2 linked regions of the Rubrivivax gelatinosus IL144 genome follow. The protein of the gene in region 1 interacts with the protein of each later gene in a pairwise test. Links are inferred from orthologs where the notes say so. Each region holds a gene or a part of one and is shown in the gene's direction. Other genes may lie near its edges.

The links.
Region 2: the proteins of RGE_RS04065 (region 1) and groL interact in binary tests that used the Escherichia coli proteins (3 or more experiments, as listed by UniProt). The link is inferred for Rubrivivax gelatinosus IL144 from one-to-one orthologs.

What each region holds. Positions count from the first base shown.
Region 1 is NC_017075.1:865,979-876,233, forward strand. Bases 221-3,053 are described here. They hold RGE_RS04065 (ABC transporter ATP-binding protein), read left to right. Parts: upstream 221-1,148; coding sequence 1,149-1,958; downstream 1,959-3,053. Other genes in these bases: RGE_RS04060 (glutamate synthase subunit beta), read left to right, coding at 221-996; mlaE (lipid asymmetry maintenance ABC transporter permease subunit MlaE), read left to right, coding at 1,955-2,737; mlaD (outer membrane lipid asymmetry maintenance protein MlaD), read left to right, coding at 2,760-3,053. Outside these bases: more of RGE_RS04060, read left to right, coding at 1-220; more of mlaD, read left to right, coding at 3,054-3,248; RGE_RS04080 (MlaA family lipoprotein), read left to right, coding at 3,245-4,006; RGE_RS04085 (MlaC/ttg2D family ABC transporter substrate-binding protein), read left to right, coding at 4,075-4,695; RGE_RS04090 (STAS domain-containing protein), read left to right, coding at 4,697-4,957; RGE_RS04095 (MurR/RpiR family transcriptional regulator), read right to left, coding at 4,964-5,860; zwf (glucose-6-phosphate dehydrogenase), read right to left, coding at 5,920-7,365; RGE_RS04105 (general secretion pathway protein GspB), read right to left, coding at 7,475-8,164; RGE_RS04110 (ExeA family protein), read right to left, coding at 8,169-9,764; tal (transaldolase), read left to right, coding at 9,915-10,255. UniProt on the Escherichia coli protein: Part of the ABC transporter complex MlaFEDB, which is involved in a phospholipid transport pathway that maintains lipid asymmetry in the outer membrane by retrograde trafficking of phospholipids from the outer membrane to the inner membrane.
Region 2 is NC_017075.1:4,613,097-4,623,383, forward strand. Bases 2,374-5,238 are described here. They hold groL (chaperonin GroEL), read left to right. Parts: upstream 2,374-2,915; coding sequence 2,916-4,562; downstream 4,563-5,238. Other genes in these bases: groES (co-chaperone GroES), read left to right, coding at 2,592-2,882; RGE_RS21060 (DUF1631 family protein), read left to right, coding at 4,749-5,238. Also shown: RGE_RS21040 (ferritin-like domain-containing protein), read left to right, coding at 1-356; nif-specific transcriptional activator NifA, read left to right, coding at 567-2,351; more of RGE_RS21060, read left to right, coding at 5,239-6,332; yihA (ribosome biogenesis GTP-binding protein YihA/YsxC), read right to left, coding at 6,329-7,012; RGE_RS21070 (c-type cytochrome), read left to right, coding at 7,074-7,685; protein-methionine-sulfoxide reductase catalytic subunit MsrP, read left to right, coding at 7,840-8,811; RGE_RS21080 (protein-methionine-sulfoxide reductase heme-binding subunit MsrQ), read left to right, coding at 8,816-9,442; excinuclease ABC subunit UvrA, read right to left, coding at 9,439-10,287.

The sequences.
Region 1 (10,255 bases):
GCGGCGCAGCAGCTCGCGCGTGCCGGCCACGAGGTGACGGTGTTCGAGAAGAACCACCGCGTCGGCGGTCTGCTGCGCTACGGCATCCCCGACTTCAAGTTCGAGAAGTCGCACATCGACCGCCGCGTCGAGCAGATGAAGGCCGAAGGTGTGGTCTTCCGCACCGGCGTGCTCGTCGGCGCGCTGCCCAAGGGCAGCAAGGTCACGAACGACGCCAAGGAGACGGTGTCGGCCGAGCAGCTGCAGGCCGAGTTCGACGCCGTCGTGCTGGCCGGCGGTGCCGAGCAGTCGCGCGACCTGCCGGTGCCGGGGCGCGACCTCGACGGCGTGCACTTCGCGATGGAGTTCCTGCCGCAGCAGAACAAGGTCGTCGCCGGCGACAAGGTCAAGGGCCAGATCCGGGCCGACGGCAAGCACGTCATCGTCATCGGCGGTGGCGACACCGGCAGCGACTGCGTCGGCACCAGCAACCGCCACGGCGCGGCCAGCGTCACGCAGTTCGAGCTGATGCCGATGCCGCCCGAGCAGGAAGACCGGCCGATGACCTGGCCGTACTGGCCGACCAAGCTGCGCACCAGCTCCAGCCACGAGGAAGGCTGCGTGCGCGAGTTCGCGATCGCGACCAAGGAGTTCGTCGGCGCCAAGGGCAAGCTCACCGGCCTGAAGACGGTGAACGTGCAGTGGCAGGGCGGCAAGATGGTCGAGGTGCCGGGCAGCGAGCGCGAATGGAAGGCCGATCTGGTTCTGCTGGCGATGGGCTTCACCAATCCCGTGGCCAGCGTGCTGGAAGCTTTCGGCGTCGCCAAGGACGCACGCGGCAACGCCGCGGCGACGACCGAGGCCGCCGGCGGCTACCGCACCAGCGTGGCCAAGGTCTTCGCCGCCGGCGACATGCGCCGCGGCCAGTCGCTCGTCGTCTGGGCGATCCGCGAAGGCCGCCAGTGCGCGCGCGCCGTCGACGAGTTCCTGACCGGCTCGTCGCTGCTGCCGCGCTGAACCGGCGCGCGTACTTCGCGCCGGCGTGTCGCCGTTCACAAGGCTTTACCGGGGGTTGAATTCGGGGGAACCCGCAGCCTCCGGAGCCTCGTGCGAAAATTACCGACCCACGATTCGTTAGGTCGGGGCCGCGAGGCCACGACAGGCCCCGCTTGAAGTCCGACACGCTCATCGAGATCGACCACGTCACGTTCGGCTACGACGCCGCACGGACGATCCTGCGCGGCGTCTCGATGACTTTCCGCCGCGGCCAGGTCACGGCCATTCTGGGCGGCTCCGGTTGCGGCAAGACGACATTGCTGCGACTGATCGGCGGCGTCTACCCGCCGAACCAGGGCCGCGTCGTTTTCGACGGCGAACTCGTCGACACGCGCGACAAGGAGCTGCTGTACCGCGTGCGCCGCCGGCTCGGCATGCTGTTCCAGTTCGGCGCGCTGTTCACCGACCTGACGGTGTTCGAGAACGTCGCCTTCCCGCTGCGCGAGCACACCGAGCTGCCCGAGTCGATGATCCGCGACATCGTGCTGATGAAGCTCAACGCCGTCGGCCTGCGCGGCGCGGCCTCGCTGCGCATCTCGCAGGTCTCCGGCGGCATGGCGCGGCGCATCGCGCTGGCGCGGGCTATCTCGCTGGACCCCGAGCTGATCATGTACGACGAGCCCTTCGCCGGGCTGGACCCGATCTCGATGGGCGTCACCGCCAACCTGATCCGCAAGCTCAACGACGCCACCGGCTCGACCTCGCTCGTCGTCTCGCACGACGTGCAGGAGTGTTTCCAGATCGTCGACTACGCCTACCTGATGGCGCCCGGCGGCCGCCTGGTCGCCCAGGGCACGCCGGCCGAACTCTCGCGCTCGGACGACCCCGAGGTGCGCCAGTTCATCCGCGGCGAGCCCGACGGCCCGGTCAAGTTCCACTACCCGGCGCCGCCGCTGGCGCAGGACCTGGGGATCCCGACATGACGGCCGCGCTGCAGTTCATCGGCCGTGTCACGCTCGAATGGCTTCGGGCGCTCGGCCACGCCGCCTACTTCTTCGCCGACCTGCTGCGCCACTCGCCGGCGGCGCTGCGCCGCTTCTCGCTCGTCGTCGCGCAGATCCACGCCATCGGCAACCGCTCGCTGGTCATCATCCTGGCCTCGGGCATGGCGGTGGGTTTCGTGCTCGCGCTGCAGATGTACTACGCGCTGGTGACCTACGGCGCTGCCGAGAGCCTGGGGCTGGTGGTCAACCTGTCGCTGGTGCGCGAGCTCGGCCCGGTGGTCGCCGCGCTGCTCTTCGCCGGCCGCGCCGGCACCTCGCTGACCGCCGAGATCGGCCTGATGAAGGCGGGCGAGCAGCTTGCCGCTATGGAGCTGATGGCGATCGACCCGCGCAGCCGCGTGCTCGCGCCGCGATTCCTGGGCGGCGTCATCTCGATGCCCCTGCTGGCCGCCCTGTTTTCGGCGATCGGCATTCTGGGGGCGTGGGTGGTCGCGGTGTTGCTGATCGGCGTCGACGCCGGCAACTTCTGGTCGATCATGCAATCCAGCGTCGACGTCTGGCGCGACGTCGGCAACGGCATCGTCAAGAGCTTCGTCTTCGGCGTCATCTGCACGTCGGTGGCGCTGTACCAGGGTTACGAGACGCAAGCCACGCCCGAAGGCGTGGCCCACGCGACGACACGCACCGTCGTCATCGCATCGCTGTCTGTGCTGGCAACGGACTTCCTGTTGACCGCGCTGATGTTCTCGACGCCGTGATCCGGCGCCGCTGAGGAAAAGAATGGGAAAGAAGGGTATCGAGACGCTCGTCGGGTTGTTCGTCCTGCTGGGCCTGTGCGGGTTCGTGTTCCTGGCGCTGAAGGCGGCCAACCTGGGCAGCTTCAGCAGCCACGGCACCACCTACTCGCTGACGGCGCGCTTCGACAACATCGGCGGGCTGAAGGTGCGTGCGCCGGTGCGCAGCGCCGGCGTCGTTGTCGGCCGCGTCAAGGCGATTTCGCTGGACCCCAAGACCTTCCAGGGCGTGGTCGAGCTCGACGTCGACCAGCGCTTCCAGTTCCCCAAGGACTCGTCGGCCAAGATCCTGACCTCCGGCCTGCTGGGTGACCAGTACATCGGCCTGGAGCCCGGCGGCGACGATCAGAACCTGAAGTCCGGTGACGTCGTCGCCCAGACCCAGTCGGCCGTGGTGCTGGAGAACCTGATCGGCCAGTTCATGACCGGCAAGGCCGCCGACGCCGGCAACGGCGCCGCGGGGACGGCACCGTGAAGCGCCTGTCCGTCGCGCTGGCCGTCGCCGCGCTCGCCGCGGGTTGTGCCACGACACCGGCGCCGTCCGCCGATGGCGCCTCGGCGCCGGTGCAGGCCGCGTCGCCGGTCGACCCGTGGGAGAACTGGAACCGCAAGGTCTTCGCGTTCAACGACAAGGTCGACGATGCCGTCGTGCGTCCGGTCGCGCAGGCGTACCGCGACAACGTGCCCGAGCTGGTGCGCACCGGCGTCGGCAACGTGCTGCGCAACATCTACGACGTCTGGTCGACGGTCAACCAGTTCCTCCAGGGCAAGCCCAAGGAAGGCCTGGAGATGGGCGCGCGGGTCGTCACCAACACGACGATCGGCCTGTTCGGCCTCGTCGACTGGGGCACCCAGGTCGGCCTGACGCGCAAGACCGAGGACTTCGGCCAGACGCTGGGCGTCTGGGGCTTCGGCCCGGGGCCCTACGTCGTGCTGCCTTTCCTCGGCCCGTCGACGCTGCGCGACACGATCGCGCTGCCGGCCGACCGGCTGTACTCGCCGTCGTCGCTGCCGGAAACCGACGCCGGCCAGTATTCGGTGCTCGCGCTGGAACTGTTGAACGCCCGCAGCGATCTGTTGGACACCACCAAGCTGCTCGACCAGGTCGCGCTCGACCGCTACTCCTTCGTGCGCGACGCCTATCTGTCGCGGCGGCTTGACCAGGTCTGGGACGGCGCTCCGCCGCTCCAGGACTACGACGACGGCGACGACGGGGCCGCGCCGGCGCAGTGAACCGCCGTCGCGGTTCGTGCGTTGAAGCGGCATCGCCTCATGGCGCCGTCGCAACCGAAAGGCAAACGATGTTCAAGAAGTTCCTCTCCGGCCTGGCCCTGCTGGGCTTCCTCGTCGCCGGCGCCCACGCCGAGCCGGGCGCGCCCGACGCGTTCGTGCGCACGATCTCCAACGACGTCATCAACACCGCCAAGACCGACAAGGCGATCCAGTCCGGCGACATCAACGCCGTCGTCGCGCTGGTCGACAAGAAGGTGATGCCTGCGGTGGCCTTCGAGGTCGTCACGCGTTCGGCGGTCGGCCCGCAGTGGCGCAGTGCCACACCCGACCAGCGCGCCAAGCTGCAGGCCGAGTTCAAGACGCTGCTGGTGAAGGTCTACGCCGGCGCGCTGACGCAGCTGAAGGACCAGACCGTCGAGATCACCAAGACCCAGCCGGTGCCCGGCGGCACCCAGGTCGTCGTGCAGTCCGAGGTGCGCGGCAAGGGCGAGCCGATCAAGCTCGACTACCGCCTCGACCAGCAGCAAGGCGCCTGGAAGATCATCGACGTCAACGTCGGCGGCATCTGGCTGGTGCAGAGCTACCGCTCGCAGTTCGCCCAGGAGATCAGCGCCGGCGGCATCGACGGCCTGATCGCCAAGCTGGTGGAGCGCAACAAGGCGCCCGCGCAGCCGGCCAAGAAGGGCTGAGATGAAGCTGCCCGCGACCGCCACGCTGGCCCAGGCCAACGAGCTGCTGCGTCAGCTCGGTGAGGACACCGAAGTCGTCGACGCCAGCGAACTCGCCGATTTCGACAGCTCGGCGGTCGCGCTGCTGCTCGAAGCCCGCCGCCGCGCCGCGGCCCGCGGGCGCACGCTGCGCATCGACGGCGCCCAGGCCCAGCTCGTCGAGCTGGCGCGCCTGTATGGCGTCGACGAGCTGCTGGGCCTGCCGGCCGCCGAAGCGGCCTGAGCCGGCTCAGCCGTCGGCGTCCTCGGCCAGCCGCTGGCCGTCGGAATAACGCCGGTTGCGCAGGTTCTTCTTGATCTCCGAGAGCGTCGGCCGCAGCGCGGCCGAGCCCAGGCGCAGCGCGACGCCGGTGGCCAGGATGTCGACGATCGTCAGGTGCAGCAGCCGCGAGACCATCGGGCTGTAGCGGTCGGCGTCTTCCGGATGGTCGGCGGCCAGCAGGATGTGGCCCGGCGAGCCCAGCGCCAGCGTCGCCAGCGGCGAGCCGCTGGCGGTGATGACGATCACCGTCGCGCCCTTGCGGCGCGCGATCTCGGCGACGTCCAGGATGTCGCGGCTGCGCCCCGAGTTGCTGATGACGACGGCGCAATCGCCTTCGGAGAGCATGGTCGCGCTCATCACCTGCACGTGGCCGTCGCTGATGGCCATCGAGTTGACGCCCAGGCGGAAGAACTTGTGCTGCGCGTCCAGCGCCACGATGCCGGAGTTGCCGACACCGTAGAACTCGATGCGCCGGCTGTGGCGGCCGGCTTCGGTGAGCGCGCCGATCGCGTCCTCGATCGCCTGGCTGGCGGCGGCGTTGCGGTAGCGCAGCAGCGCGGCGACGGCGTTGTCGACGACCTTGATGACCAGGTCGCCGGCCTTGTCGTCCTCCTCGACGGCGCGGTGCACGAAGGGTACGCCTTCGTTGACGCTGCCGGCGAGCTTGATCTTGAAGTCCGCCAGGCCGTCGTAGCCGACGCTGCGGCAAAAGCGCACGACGGTGGGCTTGCTGACGCGGGCGCGCTCGGCGAGTTCGCCGACCGGCAGGCTGGCGAAGCCGCGTGCGTCGGCCAGCAGCAGGCGTGCGACGCGCTGCTCGGCCGGCGGCAGGGCGGGGATCGAGGCCCGGATGCGTTCGAGCATCGGGCTCATCTCGGCGACCGGCTCCCGGACGGGGCGCGGTGTGGTGCTCGGAAAGTGGTTCATTGCTCTTCTGCCCAGGCGCAGCTGTCGCGCGCGACGAGCGCGCTGGCGGCTGCCGGGCCCCAGCTGCCGGCCGCGTAGGGGCGCGGCCCGGTCGGGTCGTTGTCCCAGGCGTCCAGCACCGGTTCGACCCAGCGCCAGGCCTGTTCCTGTTCGTCGCTGCGCACGAACAGGTTCAGCCGCCCGGCGATCGCGTCGAGCAGCAGGCGCTCGTAGGCGCCCACCCGCTCGCTCGGGAAAGCCTTGTCGAAGTCCAGGTCCAGCGACACCGGCGACAACACCTCGTTGGTGCTGCCGCCGGTCGCGGCCAGCAGGTGCAGCTCCAGCCCGTCCTCGGGCTGCAGCTTGATGACCAGGCGGTTGGCGCGCCGCGTGCCCGGGAAGATCGGGTGCGGCACCTCGCGGAAGTTGACGACGATGTGCGCGTCCTGCTCGGCCAGGCGCTTGCCGGTGCGCAGGTAGAAGGGCACGCCAGCCCAGCGCCAGTTCTGGATCTCGGTGCGCAGCGCGACGAAGGTCTCGCAGCGGCTGCCGGCCGGCACCTTGACCTCGTCGAGGTAGCCCGGCACCGCCTGGCCCTCGACGCTGCCGGCGCGGTACTGGCCGCGCACGACATCGCGCGCCACGGTCTCGGGCGTGAACGGGCGCAGCGAACGCAGCACCTTCAGCTTCTCGTCGCGGATCGCGTCGGCCGCGCTCGACGACGGCGGCTCCATCGCGATCATCGTCAGCAGCTGCAGCGCGTGGTTCTGGATCATGTCGCGCAGCGCGCCGGTGCGGTCGTAGTAGTCGCCGCGCGTGCCCACACCCAGCGACTCGGCCAGCGTGATCTGGATGTTGGCGATCCACTCGCGCCGCCACAGCGGCTCGAACAAGGCGTTGCCGAAGCGCAGCGCCATCAGGTTCTGCACCGCGGGCTTGCCGAGGTAGTGGTCGATGCGCAGCGCCTGGCGCTCGTCGAAGACCGAACGCACGACGCGGTTGATCTGCTGTGCGCTCGCCAGGTCGTGGCCCAGCGGCTTCTCCAGCACGATGCGCACGTGCGGGCCGACGATGCCGGCGGCGCCCAGCTGTTCGCAGATCACCGGGAACAGGTAGGGGCTGGTCGCCAGGTACATCAGCGCCGTGTCGGCGCCGCGTTCGGCCAGCCAGGCCTTGAGGCCGGCGTAGTCCTCGGGCTTGGACAGATCCATGCGCCGGTAGTGCAGCAGCTGCGCGAACTCGTCGAACTCGGCGTCGTTCGGGCGCTTGCTGCTCTCGACGGCGGCGAAACGCTCGCGCACGAAGGCGCGGTACTCGTCGTCGCTGCGTTCGTCGCGCGCGACGGCGAGGATGCGGCCGCCCTCGGGCAGCTTGTGGTGGCGCCAGGCCTGGAACAGCGCCGGCAGCAGCTTGCGCCAGGTCAGGTCGCCGGTGCCACCGAAAAAGACGAGGTCGAAGGACATGTCGGGGCGTGCATGTAACTAAGTTTCTTCCCGATCATGCTCCGCGGTTTCAGGCCGGTCAACCGCGGGGCGATCCGGACCCGCCGCGTGGCGGCCGGAGGCCCGCCGGCTAGTACGGTACCTCGTAGCGCAGTTCGCGCCAGCGCAGCACCGCCGAACGCGGGCCGATTCGCTCCAGTGTCACGCCGGGTGCGGCGGCATCGCCTTCGTGCAGCAGCTGGCCGCCGACGAGCAGCATGCGTGCGGCCGGCTGGTCGGAATAGATCGCGCCGCCGATCGTCAGCTGCGGCAGGCTGCGGCGCTGTTCGGCCGAAAGCTGGTCGATGGGGATCACGCGGTCGGCGCCCGGTGCCGTGGCGGCGACGCGGGCCGGGGCGACGACCGGGGCGGGCGCGGGCGGAGCCACTCGGCGCGGCGCCTCGGTCGTGGCGGCGGGCGGCGGCACGATGCGCGGCGGGCCGACCCGCGGCACCGCCTCGGCGCTCGCCGGCGCTGCCACCGGCGGCGTGTCGAGCCGGGCCGTGGGCGGCGCGGCCGGGGTCGCGGCCGGCACGGGCGCCGCCTGGGCCACGGTGGCGGCCGGTGCCGCCGGTGCAGCGGGGCGCTGCGTGCCCCACCAGGCGCCGGCGCCGATGGCGGCGAGGGCTGCCGCGCCGCCGGCCGCGATCCAGGGCCCGCGGCGCGGCGCGGGCGTCGCGGCGGCCGGGGCCGGCGCGGCGGGCTGGGAGTGCAGGCCGGGCACGGCGCCGCGCTCGCGTTCGGCGTCGGCCCGGCGCAGGGCGTCGAGGATGTAGGACATGGTCTCAGCGGGTCAGCGCGAGCCGCGGCGCGGTGTCGCCGTCGGGCCGCAGGATCTGCATCAGCGTCAGCGGGCCGGCGCGGCCGTCGGGCTGCAGCCCGTGCGCGACCTGGAAGGCGACGATGCGCGGTGCCAGCGCGCCGCGGCCGGGCAGGCGTTCGTCCAGCCAGGCCGCGAGCGTCGCCGCGCCGCCGGGCGCGCCCCAGCCGGGCGGCGGCCGCCACAGCGTCGCGAACTCGCCGCGCCACAGCGTGGCCAGCGTCGCCAGTTCGACGCTCGCTTCGCCGCCTTCGGCGAAGGCCAGCGTCGCGTGCTCGGCCGACAGGCCGGTCAGCAGCACGACGCCGCTGCGGCCGTCGCTGCCGTGCAGCGTCAGCAGGCCCGGACGGCCGAGGTCGCGCACCTGGGCCAGGCCGGTCTTCGTGCGCCAGCAGGCCAGGCCGCTGGCGGCCAGCGCGCTGCACGGTTCGCCGGCCCCGGGCTCGGCTTTCCAGCGTTTGGCGAGCGAGCGCACGCCGTCGGCCTCGCGCGCCGCGGCGCGCGCCAGCAGCGCCTCGGCGTCGAGTTCGTCGGCCACCGGGGCCGGCGCAGCCGATGCCGCGGCGACCGGCACCGAGGCGTTTGCCGAGGCCGCCGCTGGCGCCGGGGCCGCGTGCACGGCCGGGGCCACCGGCGCCGCGGCGACGCCGCCACGCCCGGCCTGCCAGGCCAGCGCGCCGACGGCCAGCGCCGCGAAGCCCAGCACGGCCGCCACGGCCGGCGCCCGCGACGGCGTCGGGGACGGCGGCACGGTGCCGAAGACCTCGTGCGCCGCACGTTCGACGACGGCGCGCCCGACACGCCGCTGCCCCTGCGCGTAGCCGCCGAGCAGCGCCCGGTCGGCGAGCAGGTTGATGCGCCGCGGCACGCCGCCGCACAGCCGGTGCAGCGCCGCCAGCGCCTCGTCGTCGAAAGGCGGCTCGCCGCTCAGCCCGGCCACCGCCAGGCGGTGGCGCACGTAGGCCGCGGTCTCGGCGGCGTCCAGCGCCGGCAGGTGGTAGCGCGCGATGACACGCTGGGCGAGCTGCTCCAGGTCGGGCCGCGCCAGCATCGTGCGCAGCTCGGGCTGGCCGATCAGCACGATCTGCAGCAGCTTGCGCTCGTCGGTCTCGAGGTTGGTCAGCAGGCGCAGCTGCTCCAGCACTTCGGGCGCCAGCGCCTGGGCCTCGTCGATGACCAGCACCGCGTGGCGGCCGGCGGCGTGCGCGGCCAGCAGGAAACGGTTCAGCGCGTCGACATAGGCCTTCACCGTCGCCGCGCCGGCCGGCACCTCGAGGCGGAACTCGTCGCAGACGGTCTGCAGCAGCTCCAGCGCGTCGAGCTTGGGGTTGAAGACGTAGGCCACGTCGCAGTGCGCCGGCACCTGCTCCAGGAAGCAGCGGCAGACGGTGGTCTTGCCGGCGCCGATCTCGCCGGTCAGCAGCACGAAGCCGCCGCCGCCGGACAGGCCGTAGAGCAGATGCGCCAGCGCCTCGCGGTGCGCTTCGCTCATGTAGAGGAAACGCGGGTCGGGGGCGATCGAGAAGGGCTCGCGCTGCAGGCCGTAGAAGCTCGCGTACATCGGGTTCCGGATCGGTCGTGGGGCGTGGCGGCGCGACGGGGGGCGCGAAGACGCCTAGCATAGCGAGGCCCGGCAACGCTCCATTTCGTATCCGTGTCACACGGTTGCGGGGGCGCAGGCGGTGCAATCCAGACTCTACGCCGATCCCCCATGAACCAGCTCGACCAGCTCCGCCAGTACACGACCGTCGTCGCCGATACCGGCAACTTCCACCAGCTCGCCCAGTTCGCGCCGCGTGACGCGACGACCAACCCCTCGCTGATCCTCAAGGCCGTGCGCCAGCCCGAGTACGCGCCGCTGCTGGCCGAGACCGTGGCCGCGCACGCCGCGCGGCCGCTCGACGAGATCGTCGACGAGGTGCTGGTGCGTTTCGGCCTGGAGATCCTGAAGGTCGTGCCGGGCCGCGTCAGCACCGAGGTCGACGCCCGCCTGTCCTTCGACACCGCGGCGACGATCGAACGCGGCCGGCGCATCGCCGCGCTGTACCGCGC
Region 2 (10,287 bases), 3.7 Mb from region 1 along the record:
ACGCCGAGTTGCGTGCCTTCTTCGCCCGCATGGCGCACTTCTCGCGCCTGCACCTGGCCGAGGCGCAGGCGCGCGCGGGCTGGCGCACGCTGCCCGAGCTGGCCGCCGACGAGTTCGAGTGGCCCGACGGCATCCCGCCGGAAACCGCCGACTGGGCCGGCGTCGACCCGATGATGGCCCCCGCCGACGCGCTGGCCCTGGCGCTGGACAGCGAGCGCCGCGGCCACGCCTTCTACGCGGCGATCGCGGCGATCAGCCCCGACCCCGAGGTGCGCGCACTGGCCGGCGAGTTCGCCGCCGAAGAAGCGCAGCACGTCGCCGAACTCGAGAAGCTCGCCGCTGCCGCCGCGCGCTGAGCCCCGCCCGCGCACGAGCCGCGGGCCATTTGCGTTGCATCAAGCGGCCGACGGCATCCCTCGCCTGTCGGCGCGATTCGGCGTGCTTCTTGCACTGGCATGCTCGACCGGCGGCGGCATGGCGGGCAATGCCCGACAACGATGCGCCGGGCGCCCCGAGGTGGCCCGCCGCACCGCCTCGCCCCGCCCGTCAGACGCAGGAGGTGCGTGATGTCGAGTCGCACGGCGCTGAGCGAGCGCTATCAGGTTCAGCTCAGCACGGTTTACGAGGTGTGCCGCGTGCTGGGCGCGTCGCTGGATATCGCGCGCACCTTCCGCGTGGCGCTGAACACGCTGGCCTCGCAGCTGGGCCTGCAGCGGGCGATGGTCGTGATGCCGGCCGAAGACGGCGGCAACCTGCTGCGCATCCACAGCTGGGTGGGCCTGGACCGCGAGCAGGCCGCGCGCGGCCACTGGCGCAGCGGCGAAGGCGTCATCGGCCGCGTCTACGCCAGCGGCATGGCCGCCGTCGTGCCCGACGTGCAGGAGTCGCCCGAGTTCCTGGACCGCACCGGCGCCTTCGGCGCGCGCGGCGACCGGCCGCTGGCCTTCGTCGTCGTGCCGATGAAGACCGAACGCGCCACCGTCGGCGTGCTCGCCGCGCAGCGTGTGATGGACGACGGCGCCCGGCTCACCGACGACCAGCGCCTGCTGACGATGGTCGCGACCCTGCTGGCGCAGTCGGCGGCGCTGCATGTCGCCGTCGCCGAAGAACATTCGCGCCTGCTGCAGGAGACGACGCGGCTGCAGAAGGCGCTGGCACGCGAGCCTCGCGGCCGGCTGGCGATCGACAACGTGATCGGCGAGTCGCGCGCGATGCAGCAGGTGTTCACCGAGGTGCACCAGGCCGCGCCCTCGCGCGCCACGGTGCTGCTGCGCGGCGAGAGCGGCACCGGCAAGGAGGCGATCGCACGCGCGATCCACTTCCTGTCGCCGCGCAAGGACGCGCCCTTCATCAAGGTCAACTGCGCGGCGCTGACCGAGTCGCTGCTGGAAAGCGAGCTCTTCGGCCACGAACGCGGCGCCTTCACCGGCGCCGTCGGCGAACGCAAGGGCCGCTTCGAGCTGGCCCACGGCGGCACGCTGTTCCTCGACGAGATCGGCGACATCTCGCCGGGCTTCCAGGCCAAGCTGCTGCGCGTGCTGCAGGAGCGCGAGTTCGAGCGTGTCGGCGGCAGCAAGGCGGTGAAGGTCGACGTGCGCCTGATCTGCGCCACCAACCGCGACCTCGAGAAGATGGTCCAGCGCGGCGAGTACCGCGCCGACCTGTACTACCGCATCAACGTCGTCTCGATCTTCCTGCCGCCGCTGCGCGAACGCCGCAGCGACATCCCGCCGCTGGTCAACCACTTCATCGAGCGCTTCAACCAGGAGAACCGGCGCCAGCTGAAGGTCACGCCCGAGGCGATGAAGGTGCTGACGAGCTGCTACTGGCCGGGCAACGTGCGCGAGCTGGAGAACTGCATCGAGCGCACCGCGACCATGGTCCAGGGCGACCTGATCCGCGACCTGGCCTTCCCCTGCCGCAACAACCGCTGCCTGACGCAGACGCTGCACTTCCTGGACAAGGCCGACGCGGTGGCCGCCGCGGCCGCCGGCAACGGTTTCAACGGCCACGTGCTGGCGCCGACCAACGGCCATGCCGCGCCGCCGGCCGCCGCCGACGGCGGCTGGTCGGTGCCCGCGCCGGCGCCGGCACCGCCGCTGGGCGATCTGGACGCCGGCGCGCCGGCGCCGGCCGCCGACGGCGTCACGCGCATCGGCCCGACGCAGCAGCTGCCGCCGCCGGTCTCGCGTCTGGCCGGCACCGCGCCCGACGGCGAACGCGAACGCCTGATCTGGGCGATGGAGCAGTGCGGCTGGGTCCAGGCCAAGGCCGCACGGCTGCTGCGCATCACGCCGCGCCAGCTCGGCTACGCGCTGCAGAAGCACCGCATCGAGGTGCGCAAGCTCTGACCCCGCCGCCGCGCCCGCGCGGCGCGGCGACATCCGCAGCCCGCCCGCCACGGCCTGTGGGGGAATGGATTTCCCGCCTCTTGAAGCGCCGGAACCGGCCCCTATAATCAGTCTGCTAGCACTCGCCACGGGTGAGTGCTAACGACCGAGGCAGATTCGCTGCCCCCCGGTTGCCGCATGTCAGCGAGCGCTGCCTGCGCGGCGCTCCAGTGCCATAACGTGACTCCCAAGGAGATGTGAATGAAGCTTCGTCCGCTGCACGATCGCGTGATCGTCAAGCGTCTCGAAAACGAGACCAAGACCGCCTCCGGCATCGTCATCCCCGACAACGCCGCCGAAAAGCCCGATCAGGGTGAAGTCCTGGCGGTCGGCCCGGGCAAGCGCAACGACAAGGGCGACTTCGTCGTGCTGAACGTCAAGGTCGGCGACCGCGTTCTGTTCGGCAAGTACAGCGGCCAGACCGTCAAGGTCGACGGCGACGAGCTGCTGGTGATGCGCGAAGAAGACCTCTTCGCCGTCGTCGAGAAGTAATCCCCCTCCCCCCAGAATTCGAAGAGGTAGCACATGGCTGCTAAAGACGTGGTTTTCGGCGCCGACGCGCGCCACCGCATGGTCGAAGGCGTGAACGTTCTCGCCAACGCCGTCAAGGTCACCCTGGGCCCCAAGGGCCGCAACGTGGTGCTCGAGCGCTCGTTCGGCGCCCCCACCGTCACCAAGGACGGTGTCTCGGTCGCCAAGGAGATCGAGCTCAAGGACAAGCTCCAGAACATGGGCGCGCAGATGGTCAAGGAAGTCGCTTCCAAGACCAGCGACAACGCCGGTGACGGCACCACGACCGCGACCGTGCTGGCGCAGTCGATCGTGCGCGAAGGCATGAAGTTCGTCGCCGCGGGCATGAACCCGATGGACCTCAAGCGCGGCATCGACAAGGCCGTCGCCGCCCTGACGGAAGAGCTGAAGAAGGCCAGCAAGCCGACGACGACCAGCAAGGAAATCGGCCAGGTCGGCGCGATCTCCGCCAACAGCGACGAGTCGATCGGCAAGATCATCGCCGACGCGATGGACAAGGTCGGCAAGGAAGGCGTCATCACCGTCGAAGACGGCAAGAGCCTGAACAACGAACTCGACGTCGTCGAGGGCATGCAGTTCGACCGCGGCTACCTGTCGCCGTACTTCATCAACAACCCGGAAAAGCAGGTCGCGGTGCTCGAGAGCCCGTTCGTCCTGCTGTTCGACAAGAAGATCAGCAACATCCGTGACCTGCTCCCGATCCTCGAGCAAGTCGCCAAGGCGGGCCGCCCGCTGCTGATCATCGCCGAGGAAGTCGAAGGCGAAGCGCTGGCCACCCTGGTGGTCAACACCATCCGCGGCATCCTGAAGGTCGTCGCCGTGAAGGCCCCGGGCTTCGGTGACCGCCGCAAGGCCATGCTCGAAGACATCGCCATCCTGACGGGCGGCAAGGTCATCGCCGAGGAAGTCGGCCTGACGCTCGAGAAGGCCACGCTGGCCGACCTGGGCCAAGCCAAGCGCGTCGAAGTCGCCAAGGAAAACACCACGATCATCGACGGCGCCGGCAAGGCCGCCGACATCGAGGCGCGCGTCAAGCAGATCCGCGTCCAGATCGAGGAAGCGACCTCCGACTACGACCGCGAGAAGCTGCAAGAGCGCGTGGCCAAGCTGGCCGGCGGCGTGGCCGTCATCAAGGTCGGTGCCGCCACCGAAGTCGAGATGAAGGAAAAGAAGGCCCGTGTCGAAGACGCGCTGCACGCCACCCGTGCCGCCGTCGAAGAAGGCATCGTGGCCGGTGGCGGTGTCGCGCTGCTGCGCGCCCGCGCCGCCGTGGCCGGTGGCCTGAAGGGCGACAACCACGACCAGGACGCCGGCATCAAGATCGTGCTGCGCGCCGTCGAACAGCCGCTGCGCGAGATCGTCGCCAACGCCGGTGGCGAGCCCAGCGTCGTGATCAACAAGGTCCTCGAAGGCGCCGGCAACTTCGGCTACAACGCCGCCAACGACACCTACGGCGACATGATCGAGATGGGCATCCTGGATCCGACCAAGGTGACCCGTACCGCGCTGCAGAACGCCGCCTCCGTCGCCAGCCTGATGCTGACGACCGAGTGCATGGTCGCCGAGGCGCCGAAGGAAGAAGCCCCGATGCCCGCCGGCGGCGGCATGGGCGGCATGGGCGGCATGGGCATGGACATGTAATTCGGCGGCGCGGCGCCTCAGGGCGCCGCCTGCCGGACGGCTGCGCACGGGCTTCGGCCCGTGTGCACCTGCCCGCCAAACCCCAGCCCGTCTCCGCAAGGAGACGGGTTTTTTTCATTTCTGACCGGAATCCGGCCGCTTACCGGGCTTATTGCACACCCGACGCCGGCCGATAATCGCGAAGCGATGTCGTTTCTCAAACCGCCAGCCGAGCTCCAGCAGTTCATCGACGATGAACTGCTGCGCATGCCGCTGGTCGTCGACCAGACGCTGGACGGCGCGATCGACCGCATGCGCCAGAGCCTGCCGACGCTGGCGCCGCAGCCGCGCGCGTCGACGGCCGACGTGCTGCAGGCGCTGGGCAACAACCGCGAGCACCTGACCGACTACTACCTGCGCTCGCTGAAGCGCCAGCTCGCCGATCGCGCGCAGGCCAACACCGGCGCGCCGGCCCTGCCGTCGACGCTGTCGCTGGTCGACGAGGACTCGGTGGCGATCGACGTCGAGCTGTCGCACGTCATCGAGCTGATCCGCAGCACCGCCGAGTACGAGCTGCGCGAGCTGCAGACCTTCACCGCGGCGCTGGTCGGCGATATGGATCTCGCGCACGACCACAACCCTTTCGGGCCGGCGCAGCACGCGCGGGCGCTGTGGGCGGCGGCGCAGGCGCTGCCGCTGTCGCGCGGCCATCAGCTGCTGTTCATGCGCAATGCCGCGCCGGCGCTGGCGGCCGCGCTGCGCCGCGCCTATGCCGCCTCGTCGTCGCGGCTGGAGAGCCTGGGCGTCACGCCGGCGGCCTACCGCACGATGATCCTGCCCTCGGGCGCGCGGCGCTCGCGCCGGCCCGAGATCAGCCTGGGCGCCGGCCTGGACCTGGTGCGCTCGGCGGTCGCGCCGGGCAACGAACTCGGTTTCGACGGCCCGGCGCTGGAACTCGAACCGGCCCTCGCCGCCCCGCCGGGCAGCCAGGACACGCCGGCGGGCGAACGCCGCGCCGTCGAGCTGCTGACCGGCCTCTTCGACGCGATGCTCGCCGACCGGCGGCTGGCGCAGGACATCGCGCTGATGCTGTCGCGCCTGCAGTCGGTCGCCACGCGGCTGGTGCTGCGCGAGCCGCGGGCGCTGGAGGACGAGACCCACGCGATGTGGCGCTTCGTCGACGCGCTGGCCCATCTGGGCGACGTGCTGCCGCCTCAGGGCAACCCGGAACGCACGCAGACGCTGCGCTTCGCGCAAGGCCTGGTCGAGCACCTGGCGGCCGAGCCGGCGCCGGCCGCACCGCTGTTCGACTGGGCGGCCGAGCGCCTGCAGCACCAGGCCCAGCACCGCTTCGCGCGCCGCTGCACCGACGCGGCGGCACAGATCGCCGAGCTGCAGCGCCTGGAGGAGCGGCTGTGCTCCTCGGCAGCGCCGCCGTCGACGATGGGCGGCGCGCTCGACATCGCGCAGCTCGACACCGTGCCGGCCGACCTGATGCCGGCCGACGGGCCCGGCGAACCGCGCGACGCCCTGGCCTGGCTGCAGGCGCGGCGCCCCGCCGACTGGGTGCACGTCTTCCTGCAGGGCCGCTGGGTCAAGGCGCAGGTGCTGTGGCCGGGCGAACTCGGCGAGCTGTGGCTGCTCGGCGACGCCGAGAGCCCCGAGACCTGGGCCGTGCGCCGGCGCGCGCTGCTGACGCTGCGCACCGAAGGCCTGCTCGCGACGCTGAAGCCGCGTTCGCTGGTGCGCTCCGCCGCCAAGCGCGTGATGCGGCGGTCCTTCCAGCTTTAAGCGGCCGCCGGCGCGATCCAGCCGCGCAGCGTCGCGGCCACGTCTTCCAGCCCGCGGCGCGACAGCGCCGAGAACAGCGCGACGCCGATCTCGGCGTTCTCCGTGGCGACCTCGCCCAGCACCTGCTGGGCGCCGGCCAGCGCCGCGTCGGCCTCGCGGCGGTTGAGCTTGTCGCACTTGGTCAGCACGGCCAGCAGCCGCACCTCGCCGGTGGCCACACGCGGCGCGATCAGCGCGAGCAGGCGACGGTCCAGGTCGGTGAAGCCCAGGCGCGAGTCGATCATCAGCACCACGCCGTGCAGCGCGCGCCGCAGTTCGAGGTACTGCGCCATCACCTCCTGCCAGCGCAGCTTGGCGCGGCGGTCCACGGCGGCGTAGCCGTAGCCCGGCAGGTCGGCGAACAGCGCGTCGGGCGCGTCCTTCGGGCCGACCTCGAAGAGGTTGATGTGCTGCGTGCGGCCCGGCGTGCGCGACGCGAACGCCAGGCGCCGCTGCTGCGCCAGCGTGTTGATCGCGGTGGACTTGCCGGCGTTGCTGCGGCCGACGAAGGCGATTTCCGGCAATTCGCTCTGCGGGAGCTGGTCCATCCGGCTCGCCGTCGTGAGGAATCGCGCGGTGTGCGCCCAGGCCAGAGCACTCTTTTCAGCGTCGCTTGGCACATCTCGAAAGGTAGACGTCATGGGCCATTGTAAAATCCTGCGGTTTGACACCCGAACACCTGCCGACCGAGGCCCCCGCCGCATGAAGTTCGCCGTCGCCCTGACCCTCGCCGCGCTCGCCGCCGGCCCCGCCTTCGCCCAGGAAGCGAAGCCCGCCAAGCCGGACCTGGCCAAGGGCCAGATCACGGCCGCCACCTGCCAGGCCTGCCACACGGCCGACGGGTCGCGTGGTGTGCCGACCTACCCGATCCTGCAAGGCCAGCACGCGGCCTACATCGTCAAGCAGCTCACCGAGTTCAAGGCCGGCAAGCGCATGAACCCCATCATGATGGGCATGGCCGCGCCGCTGAGCCCGGAAGACATGGTCAACGTCGCCGCGTTCTTCGCGTCGAAGGCGCCGGTCAAGGGCGAGTCGACCTCCAAGGAGACGCTGGCCCTGGGCCAATCGATCTTCCGCGGCGGCATCGCCTCGAAGAAGGTCCCGGCCTGCGCCGGCTGCCACAGCCCGAACGGCGCCGGCATCCCCGCGCAGTACCCGCGCCTGGGTGGCCAGCACGTCGAATACACGACGACGCAGCTGAACACCTTCCGCTCGGGCGAACGCGCCAACAGCATCCAGATGACGGCCATCGCCGCCAAGCTGAGCGACGCCGAGATCAAGGCCGTGGCCGACTACATCGCCGGCCTGCACTGATCGCACACAGCGCATGCTCGACGGGCCGGCTCATGCCGGCCCGTTTTGTTTGGGGCGCCGCCATGCCCCACGGCGCACCTGTGATCTGCGCGCCCGGCCGACGCGCGGCGGCGCTTTGCGCTACCTTGCGCTGTCGTCTTCCACCGAGCCCTCAATGCTGTACCTGAAGGACCGCGGCCACGTTCACCCGCTGGCCAGCGAGATCACCCCGCGCGAAGTCTGGCGCCAGCGCCGAACGCTGATCCAGGGCCTGGCCGCGGGCGCGGCGACAGCAGCGATGCCGGCGCTGGCCGCCACCACGCGACCCGGCAAACGCGACGCGCTGCCCGGCGCGCGCAGCGCGGTGCCGGGCGCGGCGACGATGGAAGCGCCGACGGCCTACGCCGACGTCACCAGCTACAACAACTTCTACGAGTTCGGCACCGACAAGGCCGACCCCGCGCAGCGCGCGCAGGGGCTGCAGACCCGGCCCTGGACCGTCGTCGTCGACGGCCTGGTGAAGAAACCCGGCCGCTGGGACCTGGACGCGCTGCTGAAGCTCGCGCCGATGGAAGAACGCGTCTACCGCCTGCGCTGCGTCGAAGGCTGGTCGATGGTCATCCCCTGGGTCGGCTACTCGCTGTCCGAGCTGATCCGCCGCGTCGAGCCGCTGGGCAGCGCGCGCTACGTGCAGTTCGAGACTCTGGGCGACGCCAAGCAGATGCCCGGGCTGCGCTCGAACATCATCCCCTGGCCTTACGTCGAAGGGCTGCGGATGGACGAGGCGATGCACCCGCTCGCGCTGCTTGCCTTCGGCCTCTACGGCGAGGTTCTGCCGCCGCAGAACGGCGCGCCGCTGCGCCTGGTGGTGCCCTGGAAGTACGGCTTCAAGTCGGCCAAGAGCCTGGTCGCGATCCGCTTCGTCGAGCAGCAGCCGCGCAGCGCCTGGCAGCGCACCGCGCCTCAGGAGTACGGCTTCTACGCCAACGTCAACCCGACGGTCGACCACCCGCGCTGGAGCCAGGCCACCGAGCGCCGCATCGGCGACGGCCTGTTCGCCAAGCGCCGGCCGACGCAGATGTTCAACGGCTACGAGCCGCAGGTCGGCCAGCTCTACGCCGGGCTGGACCTGAAAACGAACTACTGAGCCCGTGGCCTCGGTCAACAAGCTGCTGGCCACGCCGGCGGCCAAGCCGATCGTCTTCGTGCTCGCGCTGCTGCCGGCGGCTTGGCTGGTCTGGGGCGCCGTCGCCAACACGCTGGGCGCCAACCCGGCCGAGGCGCTGATCCGCGCCACCGGCGACTGGACGCTGCGTTTCCTGTGCCTGACGCTGGCCGTGACGCCGCTGCGCCAGATGACCGGCTGGCACGCGCTGGCGCGGCTGCGGCGCATGCTGGGCCTGTTCACCTTCTTCTACGGCGTCGTGCACTTCCTGTGCTTCGCCTGGCTGGACATGGGCTTCGACGTCGACGCCATCGTGCACGACATCGCCAAGCGCCCGTTCATCCTCGTCGGCACCGCAGCGCTGCTGACGATGCTGCCGCTGGCCGCGACCTCGTTCAACGCGGCGATCAAGGCCCTGGGCGCGCGGCGCTGGCAGGCGTTGCACCGCGCCGTCTACGCGACGGCCGGCCTCGCGCTGCTGCACTTCTTCTGGATGCGCTCGGGCAAACACGATTACGCCGAGGTCGCGGTCTATGCCGCGATCCTCGGCGTCCTGCTCGGCTGGCGCCTCTGGCGCCGGCTGCGGCCGGCGCCGCGCCCGGCGCTGCCCTAGCGCGCCAGCACCGGCGCCAGCGCGCGCCCGGTGTGCGTGCCGGCGGCCACCACCTGCTCCGGCGTGCCGGCGGCCACCACGCGGCCGCCTTCGCCGCCGCCCTCGGGGCCCAGGTCGAGGATCCAGTCGGCCTCGGCGATGACGTCCAGGTCGTGTTCGATGACGACGACGCTGTGGCCGGCGTCGACCAGCCGGTGCAGCACGCGCGCCAGGCGTTCGACGTCGGCCATGTGCAGGCCGACCGTCGGTTCGTCGAGCACGTACAGCGTGTGCGGCAATCGGTTGCCGCGCCGCGTGACGTCGTCGCGCACCTTGGACAGCTCGGTGACGAGCTTGATGCGCTGCGCCTCGCCGCCCGACAGCGTCGGGCTCGGCTGGCCCAGCGTCAGATAGCCCAGGCCGACGTCCTTCAGCAACTGCAGCGGGTGGGCGATCGCCGGCATGCTGGCGAAGAAGCCGACGGCCTCGTCGACCTCCATGCGCAGCACGTCGCCGATGCTCTTGCCGCGCCAGGTGACGGCCAGCGTCTCCGGGTTGAAGCGGGCACCGTGGCAGGTGTCGCAGGGCACCTTCACGTCGGGCAGGAAGCTCATCTCGATCGTGCGCATGCCCTGGCCTTCGCAGGCCGGGCAGCGGCCGTCGCCGGTGTTGAAGCTGAAGCGGTTGGCGGCGTAGCCGCGCGCCTTGGCTTCCAGCGTCTCGGCGAAGAGCTTGCGGATCGCGTCCCAGAAGCCGATGTAGGTCGCCGGGCAGGAGCGCGGCGTCTTGCCGATCGGCGTCTGGTCGACCTCGAGCACGCGGTCGATGGGCTCGAAGCCCGTCAGCCCGCTGCAGCCGACGAGGCC